4 regions of the Jejuibacter calystegiae genome follow, and region 3 is predicted to be linked to each of the others. Evidence: predicted binding sites of a transcription regulator. Region 3 holds the regulator's gene; each other region holds the start of a gene.

Region 1 (3,130 bases), 2.4 Mb from region 3:
ACTGGCATGGTGGGTAAGCTGTTTGCGCCCATAATGATGACCTGGTTTATTGTACTGGCGGTGCTGGGCGTGCGTAGCATTATGGCTTCTCCTCAGGTATTGCAGGCGTTGAACCCCATGTGGGCTGCGCACTTCTTTATGGAGTACAAGGCCGTTTCATTTGTGGCGCTCGGTGCGGTCGTGCTGGCGATCACCGGCGTTGAAGCGCTGTATGCCGATATGGGCCACTTTGGTAAGCTGCCCATCCGTATCGCCTGGTTTACCGTGGTACTGCCGTCGCTGGCGCTGAACTACTTCGGTCAGGGGGCGCTACTGCTGCGTAACCCGGAAGCCATCAAGAACCCCTTCTTTTTACTGGCGCCGGACTGGGCGCTGATCCCTCTACTGATTCTGGCTACCATGGCAACGGTGATTGCTTCCCAGGCGGTGATTTCCGGCGTTTTCTCCCTAACCCGTCAGGCGGTGCGTCTGGGATATCTGTCGCCGATGCGTATCATTCATACTTCGGAGCGGGAATCCGGCCAGATCTACATTCCGTTCATTAACTGGCTGCTCTATTTCTCTGTCGTGCTGGTGATTATCAGCTTTGAGCATTCCAGTAATCTGGCTGCGGCTTACGGGATTGCGGTGACGGCTACCATGGTGCTGACCTCTATTCTTTCCTGTACCGTGGCGTGTAAGAACTGGCACTGGAATAAATTCCTGGTACTGCTTATTGGTCTGGCTTTTCTGTGTGTCGACGTACCGCTGTTTTCCGCCAACGTACAGAAGATCTTCTCGGGCGGCTGGCTGCCGCTGGCGCTGGGTCTGATCATGTTTATTGTGATGACCACCTGGAAGAGCGAGCGTTTCCGCCTGTTGCGCCGGATGCATGAGCACGGTAACTCGCTGGAAGCGCTGATAGCCTCGCTGGAGAAGTCGCCGCCGGTGCGGGTGTCCGGTACTGCGGTCTATATGTCCCGGGCGCTGAACGTCATTCCTTTTGCGCTGTTGCATAACCTGAAACACAACAAGGTGCTGCACGAACGGGTGATTCTGCTGACGCTGCGCACGGAAGATGCGCCTTATGTTCATAACGTGAAGCGCGTGTCCATCGAACAGCTGTCGCCGACCTTCTGGCGGGTGGTAGCCAGCTATGGCTGGCGTGAGACTCCGAATGTTGAAGAGGTGTTCCACCGCTGCGGGCTGGAAGGGCTGAGCTGCCGGATGATGGAAACCTCGTTCTTTATGTCCCATGAGTCGCTGATTATCGGTAAACGGCCCTGGTATCTGCGTCTGCGTGGCCGCCTGTTTCTGCTGCTGCAACGTAATGCGCTGCGGGCACCCGATCAGTTCGAAATTCCGCCTAACCGGGTGATCGAGCTCGGGACCCAGGTCGAAATCTAATGTCTCTTAAGGCTCCTTATTTATAAGGAGCCTTTTGTTTATATAGCTGAATCGATACAAAAATTCCTGTTTTGTTCCCGCCTGCGAAACGTTTCGATAGCGATCACACTTCTGCCATAACCTGATTGTTGTCGTGGGCGTTGTCTGATTACACTTTCACCAGCGAAACGTTTCGCTCGTGGAGTTACCAAAAAAATGAAAAAAGGCATTGTACTTAACGCTGAGATCTCCTCAGTCATTTCCCGCCTTGGCCATACCGATACGCTGGTGATTGGCGATGCAGGACTTCCCATTCCCCAGGGGCCTCAGCGCATCGATCTGGCTCTGACGCATGGGATACCTTCATTTATTCAGGTACTGGAAAACGTCTGTCAGGAGATGCAGGTTGAAGCTGCCATCCTGGCCGATGAAATAAAAAAATATAACCCGGCACTCCACGATCTGTTGCTCGAATTCTTTTTTCAATTGCAGCAACACCAGGGAAACACCATTGAAATTCGTTACACCCGACATGAGCAGTTTAAACAGCAGACAGCAACCAGCCTGGCGGTGATTCGCAGCGGGGAGTGTTCCCCGTATGCCAACGTCATTCTCTGCGCTGGCGTGACCTTCTGAGGCAGGGATGAACGCACTCTTACAACTTAAAGGGATCGATAAATCCTTCCCCGGCGTGAAGGCGCTCTCCGGCGCTGCGCTTAACGTCTATCCCGGTCGTGTGATGGCGCTGGTGGGCGAAAACGGCGCCGGTAAATCCACCATGATGAAGGTACTGACCGGTATCTATACCAAAGATGCCGGTTCGCTGTTGTGGCTGGGCAAAGAGACGGCATTTAGCGGCCCGAAATCCTCCCAGGAGGCGGGAATCGGTATTATCCACCAGGAGCTGAACCTGATCCCCGAACTCAGCATTGCCGAGAATATCTTTCTGGGCCGCGAGTTCGTGAACGGTTTTGGCCGTATCCAGTGGGGCAGGATGTATGAAGAGGCAGATAAGCTGCTGAAAAAGCTTAATCTGCGCTTTAACAGCCACCGGCTGGTGGGCGATCTCTCTATCGGCGATCAGCAGATGGTGGAGATTGCCAAAGTCCTGAGTTTTGAGTCCCGGGTCATCATTATGGATGAGCCTACCGACGCCCTGACGGATACCGAAACCGAATCGCTATTCCGTACCATCCGCGAACTTAAGTCACAGGGGCGCGGAATTGTCTATATCTCCCACCGCATGAAGGAAATCTTCGAGATTTGTGATGACGTGACCGTTTTCCGGGACGGGCAGTTTATTGCCGAGCGAGACGTTTCCACGCTAACGGAAGATACCCTGATCGAGATGATGGTTGGCCGTAAGCTCGAAGAACAGTATCCCCATATCGATAAAGCGCCCGGCGAGATCCGGCTGCGGGTGGAAAACCTGAGCGGTAAGGATCTGCATGATGTGAGCTTTACCCTGCGCAAAGGGGAGATTCTTGGGGTTTCTGGTCTGATGGGTGCAGGGCGCACCGAACTGATGAAAACCCTGTACGGCGCGCTGCCGCGCAGCCAGGGGCGCGTAACCCTGGACGGCCGGGAAGTTTATGCCCGCTCGCCTCAGGAGGGGCTGGCGAACGGTATCGTCTACATCTCGGAAGATCGTAAGCGTGATGGTCTGGTGCTGGGCATGTCGGTGAAAGAGAACATGTCGCTGACGGCGCTGCGTTACTTTAGCTACGCTGGCGGTGGTCTGAAGCACGGCGCTGAAGCGCTGGCG
Region 2 (3,130 bases), 220 kb from region 3:
CGAGAATAGAAATAAACTGGCGGGCAACATCGGTGGTTAACCAAAGGGTCTGGCCAACTTCAGTTTCGTCCGGCTGAGCTTGATTCGCGGTCAGGTAGTGCAGGCGTAACATCAGAGCATCGTAACTGTCTACGGTGCTGATATCCCATCCGACAAGGGGATGAGTCTGAATTACTTCGTTATTTTTTTCCATGATACCCCCTTAATACGTGTTTGTAGCAACGGACTGTGAGGATCAATGCATATTTTATTCGTGAAGCAGTATCATTATATCAAAAAACAACCAGTACTGCAGTCTGAATAAAAATTAAGATTACTGATTGCGCTTTTTTTGATTAATACGAGCAATAAATCATCGTTTCGATGGGAATGGGATTAAAATTTCAGAGAGTATTCTTAAGAAACGTAACGGAGGGAAAAAAGCCGGGCGGCGAATCCCGGCAAAATAGCACAAAGAAAGAGAGGGGCGTCAGGCGGAGTAAAACCAGTCGTCGGCGCTTTCCCAGGTTTCCTGCAGAATGTCGCGAATGCGTTCTTTATCATCCGACGAACCGCCAATGACGGAGAGATTATTGCTGGCGGCATAGCGCACCAGAATCTGCCCCGGGCTTTCGGGAAAGGCATTTTCAATACGACGCGAGAATTCGCCGCTAAGCGCGTCGAGAGCGCCGGGCGGCAACACCGTGGTCCTGGCAATGGTCACTTCAATACGCATAAAAAAATCCCCTGTTGGTGATGCTGTATATATATACAGTTAAGCCGTGCGACTTGCAACAGGGGAATGACGATTATCGTCAGCCGTTAGCGTTTAACCGACCAGGCCAGAGTCTCACCCGCCAGGAAAGGGATTAAAGCATCATCGCTAAGGGCAATACTTTCCGGCATCTGTTGCGGTTCACGCACCAGTTCAATGGTCTCTTCATTGACCGGCAACCCATAGAAGCGTGGGCCATTGAGCGAACAGAAGGCTTCCAGATGCGCCAGCGCGTCCAGCTCTTCAAACACCGTGGCGTAGGCGCCCATAGCTGCCGGGGCGTTAAAACAGCCTGCGCAGCCGCAGCAGGCCTCTTTACGGTGGCGGGGATGTGGCGCGGAGTCAGTCCCCAGGAAGACGCGATCGCAGCCGCTGGCGACCAGCTCGCGCAGAGCCTGTTGATGCACGTTGCGCTTGAGGATCGGCAGGCAGTAGAGGTGCGGGCGCACGCCGCCGACCAGCATATGATTACGGTTAAACATCAGATGCTGAGGCGTAATGGTGGCCGCCAGCCGCTCGTTGCCGTCGCGTACATACCAGGCTGCTTCCTGGGTAGTGATATGCTCGAACACCACTTTCAGGCCGGGTAGACGCTGGCGCAGCGGTTCCATCACGGTTTCAATAAAGCGCGCTTCACGGTCGAAAATATCGATATCGGCATGGGTGACTTCACCGTGTACCAACAGAGGCATACCGATTTTTTCCATCCGCTCCAGTACCGGCATAATGGCATCAATGCTGGTGACGCCGTGGCTGGAGTTGGTGGTCGCGTTGGCCGGGTAGAGTTTGGCTGCGGTAAAGACGCCCGCTTTCATACCGCGCTCCAGCTCATCCGGATCGAGGGAATCGATCAGATAGCAGGTCATCAGCGGCTCAAAGTGGTGATTGGCGGGAACGGCGTCCAGAATGCGCTGGCGATAGGCCTGGGCGGCTTCTACCGTGGTTACCGGCGGGACCAGGTTGGGCATCACAATCGCCCGGCCAAAGGTGGCGCTGGTCCAGGGAACTACGGTCTGCAGCATTTCGCCATCGCGCAGGTGAAGGTGCCAGTCATCGGGGCGGCGGATTTTTAAAACCTGGATCTGTTCGGTCATGGAGGTGCTCCGGCTAAAGGGAATCGGTCGGGTGGGGCCTGATTATGCCGGGCACTAAGGATAAGCGGAAACGTTTTCCTTTGCACCCCCCGGCGTAAAATTTTCCGGGGGGGCGGGGGAGGATTAATCCGTGAAGGGGATGATTATCTCGCCGGGTTTCACTTCAATGCCTTTGGCGTATTTCTTCGCCATGGCTTCGCCTTTACTGTTGTCTTCGCGCAAAACGTAGGCCGGTTTCTGGTTAAAGTAGCTACGCAGCGACTGATTCAGATAGGGAACGATAGTCTGGAGTACCGACTCCATCTTTTTCGGTTCGATGGTCGTGTCCACTACTTCCATTTCACGCAGGTAAATAGCGCCCTGTTCCGCATTGAAGAAGGGTTGCGCTTTCAGGGTAAGCTTCATGGTGGCTTTCTGATTACCGAACAGCGAACTCATATCCAACTGGGCATCCCCGGTCAGGGTGACCTTATTGGGTTCTTCACGGCCAATCTGGCTGGCCAGGTTGGTCAGTACGATATGGGCATCGGCCACGCCGGGCACACCAATATCTTTGGAGAAATCATTGCGCTTCGCCAGCGCCTGGTTAATCTCCTGTTCGCTGATAGTATAAGACGTGAGCTGGTTACATCCTGCCAGCAGGCCGCCAATCACCAGCGCCGCGGCCATTACAAACTTTTTCATAGCATTCCTCTTTTGCATGCCGGATCCTCAGATCCTGACACAAAGCAGCATCCTGCACCAGCGGGAAGATAACCAGCAGAAAAAACTGAAAACTCCCCGGCGGGCAGAGGACGATGAGGGCTGGCGGATTGATTTGCGTCTGTTTGGCCATCCGCCATGCACTATAGTAATGGTTAGGCTGGCGAGGAGGGGAAAGATGAACAAAATAGTTCCCTGTCTGTGGCTACAGGAACGGGCGCAGGAGGCGGTCAGTTTCTGGCTACAGGCGTTTGAAAACGGCCATGAGCGGATGCGTAACTACTACCCGGACGATCGTCATCTCCCCCGGGGAACGGTGATGACCGTCGATTTTAGTCTCTGGGACTGTGAGCTCCTGGCGCTTAACGGCGATGCGAAAATGCCGTTTTCCCCTGCCCAGTTTCTGCGTGTCGACTGCAGCTCTCGCGAGCGGCTTGAGCGACTGTGGGCGGCGCTAAGCGAAGGCGGAAGCGAACTGATGGCGCTGGACAGCTACCCGTTCAGCGACTGTTTTGGCTGGCTGGCGGATCCCTTCGGCCTTAACTGGCAGCTACGGCTGGCGGATCGTGATGAGATTGCG
Region 3 (3,130 bases):
AACAGGCAGCAGCCCCATGGGCGAAAATTCTGTTGTTCCTATACCAAATGCCCCAATGGCCAGCGCCAGTAAGGGGAAATTAAATTTCATTGTTATTTCTCCGGTAAATTCGGGAGACAGCTTCCACCAGGGCGGAACTCACTGCTGCCGGAAATCGTCAGGCGGAGAATAATGACAGTCTGCGGAGGAAAGTTAAAGACGTGTTAAAAGCAAAAGGCTGTTGCGCAAATAGCAATAATAGAAAGGCCCGGATACGCAACGACGCGCATCCGGGTCGGGGATTAATGCAGTACGGCAGTCAGTGCGCCGCACACAATCACGCCGAGCGCGATAATAGTGGTGACCAGCGAGTATTTCAGTTCGGTACTCATGATTTTCTCCTGTGCTTTTTTCCATATTAGCGTAATGACTGATTCATTTTCCCACAAACGCCCCTGAAAATCCTGTATCAAGTGGCCCTGAATGCAGATTTCCTCTTCCACTTTTAGCAAAGATAGGACAAAATCCCCGGCTAACGTGTTTTTACGCCGTCCGGTAATGCCCTCCTCCCGTCCAGTGTCGCTTCCCCGACATACCTGCAACCTGAAAAGTTGCGCCCCGGGATAAGTCCAGGCAAACGATTAACCGGCCGGTATTCAAGGAGACCAGGAAATGGCCGGGAGTGACGACTGATGGCAACAATCAAAGATGTGGCAAAGCGGGCAAACGTCTCCACCACTACGGTGTCGCATGTTATCAATAAAACCCGCTTTGTCGCGGAAGAGACCCGTAATGCGGTATGGGCCGCCATCAAAGAGCTGCACTACTCGCCCAGCGCCGTAGCCCGCAGCCTGAAAGTGAATCACACTAAAACCATCGGGCTGCTGGCCACCAGCAGTGAGGCCCCCTACTTTGCGGAAATTATCGAAGCCATAGAGAAAAGCTGCTTTGATAAGGGCTATACCCTGGTGCTGGGCAACGCCTGGAACAATCAGGAGAAACAGCGCGCCTACCTGTCGATGATGGCTCAGAAACGCGTCGACGGCCTGCTGGTAATGTGCTCGGAATATCCGGAACCGCTGCTGGCGATGCTCGAAGAGTACCGCCATATCCCGATGGTGGTCATGGACTGGGGCGAAGCGAAAGCTGATTTCACCGACTCGGTCATCGATAACGCCTTCGAAGGCGGCTATATGGCGGGACGCTACCTGATTGAACGCGGCCATCGTGATATCGGCGCGATTCCCGGCTCTCCGCACCGCAATACCGGCGCAGGCCGCCTGGCAGGCTTTAAGAAGGCGCTGGAAGAAGCGCGCATCAAACTGAATGAAAAGTGGGTGGTGCAGGGCGACTTCGAGCCGGAATCCGGCTACCGCGCCATGCAGCAGATTCTGTCTGTCCCCCAGCGCCCCACGGCAGTATTCTGCGGCGGCGATGTGATGGCGATGGGCGCCCTGTGTGCCGCCGACGAAATGGGGCTGCGGGTGCCCCAGGATATTTCGATTATCGGCTACGATAACGTGCGCAACTCCCGCTACTTTACCCCGGCGCTGACCACCATCCACCAGCCCAAGGACTCACTGGGGGAGACCGCCTTTAATATGCTGATTGACCGTATCGTCAATAAGCGCGAACAGTCCCGCACCCTGGAGGTTCACCCGCGCCTGATTGAGCGCCGCTCGGTGGCCGATGGCCCGTTCCGCGACTATCGCCGCTAAGTACCACTATCGCCGCCAGGCACAGGGGAGCCCGCTCAACCGGGCTCCTTCAGCCACTCCGCATTCAGCGTTTCGCTATCCCCCAGATAATCCAGCAGCCAGCCCAGCACCGGTGAGTCTTCGTTCTGGCGCCAGCTCAGACAGCAGGCGGCATCCGGAAAGCGATTCTCCAGAGCCAGCGCTACCCACTGACCGCTTTTTATCCGCGGTTGCGCAACGTGGGCTGGTACCATGCCGACACAGAGCCCGGCATCCAGGCACTCTCTTGCCGTCTCCCAGTCCGGCACCACCATGCGCCGCTGGTTATCCAGCAGCCAGGTCGTACGCTTGGGTAGTGAGCGCGAGGTATCTTCCAGGACCAGCGACGGCCAGCGTCGCAGTCGTTCATCATCCAGCGCCCCCTCCGCTACCGCCAGCGGATGACCGGACGCCACCACGCAATGCCAGCGCAGCATCCCCATATCCCGAAAGGCGTAACGGCCACCAACCGGTACTGCCCGGGTGGCGCCGATCGCCAGCTCTACGCGCCCGTCCTCCAGCGCGTCCCATACGCCGTTAAACACTTCACGAGAAACCCGCAGCTCCACATCGGGGAAATGGCGGTAGAAATCCAGCACCAGTTGGCGGGTACGCGCCGGTTTAACGATGTTATCCACGGCGATGGAGAGCTGCCCGCGCCAGCCGTTGGCAATCTGCTGGCAGCGCTGACGGGTGGAGAGCATTTTTTTGATAACCTCCCGTCCTTCGCGCAGAAAAAAGGCCCCGGCCTCCGTCAGTTCGACATCTCGATGGCGGCGCACGAACAGCGGAACCGCCAGCCACGCCTCTAACTGACGTACCGTATAACTGACCGCCGAAGGCACCCGGTGCAGCTCCTGGGCTGCCGAACTAAAGCTGCCGTTGCGGGCAACAGCATCCACCACTTCCAGTGAGTATTCCGACCACATATCTGCCTGCAAAAAATTTGAATGCAACAGGCAAATATTAGCGTTTCACAAGCGATGATGCACTCCTTACACTGCGCCCATTCCCTGCATCACCCAAAAAAGATCTTAGAGAGAAATCATGCAACCTGGAAAAGGATTTATGGTCTGGCTAGCCGGTCTGAGCGTTATCGGCTTTCTGGCCACCGATATGTATTTGCCGGCGTTTTCCGCCATGCAGCAGAGTCTGAACACCAGCCCCGGCGCTATTAGCGCCAGTCTGAGCCTGTTTCTGGCCGGTTTCGCGCTGGCGCAGCTGATCTGGGGACCGCTGTCGGACCGTTTTGGCCGCCGTCCGATACTACTGGCGGGGCTGGCGCTGTTCGCCCTCGGCTGTCTGGGAATGATGTGGGTCAAGAGCGCGACCATGATGTTGGCACTGCGCTTTATTCAGGCGGTTGGGGTCTGTGCCGCCACCGTAAGCTGGCAGGCGCTGGTCGCCGATCGCTA
Region 4 (3,130 bases), 1.4 Mb from region 3:
ATCCAACCAGCCGGTGCCCGCCTTCTTCACAATCAGCGCCACCAGGCAGAACAGCGCGCCACAGGCGATAAAGCCGCCCAGCGCCAGTTCATAGCCCAGCGGCAACAGCAGCAGTACCGGTGAAATAAAGGCAAAGCTGGAGCCCAGATAAGCAGGGATCTTCCCTTTACAGATAATCAGATACAACAGCGTGCCGATGCCGTTGAATAGCAGGACCGTTGCCGGATTGATATGGAACATAATCGGCACCAGTACGGTGGAGCCGAACATGGCGAACAGATGCTGCAGACTGAGTGGGAGCGTCTGTAACAGCGGCGGTCTTTCACTCACCCCGATAGCACGGCGCGTCATAGCAATATCCTCTGTGTGATAAACGAAGAAAGAAAATCCAAAAAAAAGCCGACTGTTAAAGTCGGCTGAATAAATTATTTAGTACCAAATATCTTGTCCCCGGCGTCGCCGAGGCCCGGAATAATGTATCCGTGTTCGTTGAGCCCCTGATCGATGGAGGCGGTGTAAACCTCTACGTCCGGGTGTACTTTCTCCAGCGCCGCCAGACCTTCCGGCGCCGCTACCAGCACCAGCACCTTAATATTGTGGCAGCCCGCTTTTTTCAGCAGGTCGATAGTGGCGATCATCGAGCCACCAGTCGCCAGCATCGGGTCCACCACCAGCGCCATACGCTCGTCGATATGCGAGGCCAGTTTCTGGAAGTAAGGCACCGGCTCCAGGGTCTCTTCATCGCGGTAAACGCCTACCACGCTGATGCGCGCGCTGGGTACGTTTTCCAGCACCCCGTCCATCATGCCAAGACCGGCACGCAGAATCGGCACTACGGTGATCTTTTTACCTTTGATCTGTTCTATTTCCACCGGGCCGTTCCAGCCTTCGATAGTCACCGTTTCGGTTTCCAGAGCGGCAGTGGCTTCATAAGTCAGCAGGCTTCCGACTTCCGAGGCGAGCTCACGAAAACGTTTAGTGCTGATGTCCACATCACGCATCAGACCCAGTTTGTGTTTCACGAGTGGGTGTTTCACTTCCACAATCTTCATGCTCTATCTCCCCAAAATGCGTCAGCCATAAAAAAAATCGCCGGATTATACCGCTTTTTTGCCGCTGCGCCATCACTAAGGCGCACGATCGGGATCAATCGATTCCGGATCAGTATAGAGCAGAGCCCTGTTTCAGCGCCCTGCTTCCTTAGCGCGTTTTTCATTACCGGAAGGGCTCGCAAACGTTTGCCTGGACTGTTAGAATCACCGCGATTTTTTCTACCGCGCTGGAACCTTTTTTATGACCAATAAAACCTCTCTCAGCTATAAAGACGCCGGTGTTGATATCGATGCGGGCAATGCACTGGTCGACCGAATTAAAGGGGTGGTGAAGAAAACCCGCCGCCCGGAAGTGATGGGGGGGCTTGGCGGCTTTGGCGCACTGTGCGCCCTGCCGCAGAAATACCGCGAGCCGGTGCTGGTTTCCGGCACCGATGGCGTTGGCACCAAGCTGCGGCTGGCGATGGATCTGAAGCGTCATGACACTATCGGCATCGATCTGGTGGCCATGTGCGTCAATGACCTGGTGGTTCAGGGGGCAGAGCCGCTGTTCTTCCTTGATTACTATGCGACGGGCAAGCTGGACGTAGATACCGCAGCAAGCGTCGTCGGCGGCATCGCCGAAGGTTGTCTGCAGGCTGGCTGTGCGCTGGTTGGTGGTGAAACCGCTGAAATGCCCGGCATGTACCACGGCGAAGATTATGACGTGGCCGGTTTCTGCGTCGGCGTGGTAGAGAAATCAGAAATTATCGACGGAACCAAAGTGGCCGACGGCGACGTGCTGATCGCCCTGGGATCCAGCGGCCCGCACTCCAACGGTTACTCGCTGGTACGTAAGATTGTCGAAGTCAGCGGCTGCGACCCGCTCACTACCCAGCTCGACGGCCAGCCGCTGGCGGACCATCTGCTGGCGCCGACCCGCATCTACGTGAAATCGGTGCTTAAGCTTATCGAACAGTGCGACGTTCACGCCGTCGCCCACCTGACTGGCGGCGGTTTCTGGGAAAACATTCCGCGCGTTCTGCCGGATAATACCCAGGCCGTTATCGATGAATCCAGCTGGCAGTGGCCGGCGGTGTTCGACTGGCTCCAGCAGGCGGGCAACGTCAGCCAGCACGAAATGTATCGCACCTTTAACTGCGGCGTAGGCATGGTCATCGCCCTGGCGCCTGACGAAGCCGAAAAAGCCATCGCCCTGCTTAATGCAGAGGGTGAAAAGGCGTGGAAAATCGGTATTATCAGGGCCTCTGACTCTGAACAACGCGTGGTTATTGGGTAATGAAAAAGATTGTGGTGCTTATTTCTGGCAGTGGAAGCAATCTGCAGGCGATTATCGATGCCTGCCAGCAACGACGGATTGATGGCACCATTGAGGCGGTATTTAGCAATAAGGCCGATGCTTACGGTCTTGAGCGCGCTCGCGCGGCAGGTATCGCCGCGTTTGCGCTCTCGCCTGGCGACTATCCGGATCGTGAAGCCTATGATCATGCGCTAATGACGCAGATTGATGAGCACGCGCCCGATCTGGTGGTACTGGCGGGCTATATGCGTATTCTTAGCCCGGCTTTTGTGGCCCATTATCGTGGTCGCCTGCTCAATATCCACCCTTCCCTACTGCCGAAATATCCCGGCCTGCATACCCACCGTCAGGCGCTGGATAACGGCGATCGCGAACACGGCACTTCGGTACACTTCGTCACCGAAGAGCTGGACGGCGGTCCGGTGATCCTCCAGGCCAACGTGCCCATCTTTGAAGGCGACGACGAAGAGACCGTTATCGCCCGGGTTCAGCACCAGGAGCACGCCATCTACCCGCTGGTGATCGGCTGGTTTATGGATGGCCGTCTGGCTATGCGCGATAATGCCGCCTGGCTGGACGACCAGCCCCTGCCTTCCCGGGGCTACGCCGCCGACGAATAACCACTCTCCTTCCCTCCCGGGAAGGAGAGTCTTGTCTGATACTTCTGCCTGGCGTTGGACATACCCGGATATTGCTCGCCATAATAAGCGCCGAGACGGATTTTCCACGTCCGGAAACGGGAACCAACCAAACGGAGTGTGAGTCGCATGGGTCAGGA

Evidence for each region. Region 3 encodes PurR, which represses purine synthesis genes. Its sites were predicted from a motif close to CANGCAAACGTTTGCNTG; they were not measured.
Region 1: a site for PurR is predicted at 1,547-1,564, ahead of rbsD (D-ribose pyranase). Genes of this name have one in related genera too.
Region 2: a site for PurR is predicted at 1,912-1,929, ahead of pyrC (dihydroorotase). Genes of this name have one in related genera too.
Region 4: a site for PurR is predicted at 1,228-1,245, ahead of purM (phosphoribosylformylglycinamidine cyclo-ligase). Genes of this name have one in related genera too.

The regions. Positions count from the first base shown of each region.
Region 1 covers NZ_CP040428.1:1,184,193-1,187,322, reverse strand. The annotation lists gene kup (low affinity potassium transporter Kup) at 1-1,386, shown strand, start outside; gene rbsD (D-ribose pyranase) at 1,582-2,001, shown strand; gene rbsA (ribose ABC transporter ATP-binding protein RbsA) at 2,009-3,130, shown strand, end outside.
Region 2 covers NZ_CP040428.1:3,338,815-3,341,944, forward strand. The annotation lists gene bssS (biofilm formation regulator BssS) at 1-193, opposite strand, end outside; gene dinI (DNA damage-inducible protein I) at 470-715, opposite strand; gene pyrC (dihydroorotase) at 802-1,848, opposite strand; gene FEM41_RS15445 (lipoprotein) at 1,972-2,532, opposite strand; gene FEM41_RS15450 (VOC family protein) at 2,729-3,130, shown strand, end outside.
Region 3 covers NZ_CP040428.1:3,562,499-3,565,628, reverse strand. The annotation lists gene FEM41_RS16440 (MFS transporter) at 1-90, opposite strand, end outside; gene cydH (cytochrome bd-I oxidase subunit CydH) at 282-371, opposite strand; gene purR (HTH-type transcriptional repressor PurR) at 672-1,697, shown strand; gene punR (DNA-binding transcriptional activator PunR) at 1,733-2,644, opposite strand; gene punC (purine nucleoside transporter PunC) at 2,763-3,130, shown strand, end outside.
Region 4 covers NZ_CP040428.1:4,950,979-4,954,108, forward strand. The annotation lists gene uraA (uracil permease) at 1-351, opposite strand, end outside; gene upp (uracil phosphoribosyltransferase) at 426-1,052, opposite strand; gene purM (phosphoribosylformylglycinamidine cyclo-ligase) at 1,294-2,331, shown strand; gene purN (phosphoribosylglycinamide formyltransferase) at 2,331-2,972, shown strand; gene ppk1 (polyphosphate kinase 1) at 3,120-3,130, shown strand, end outside.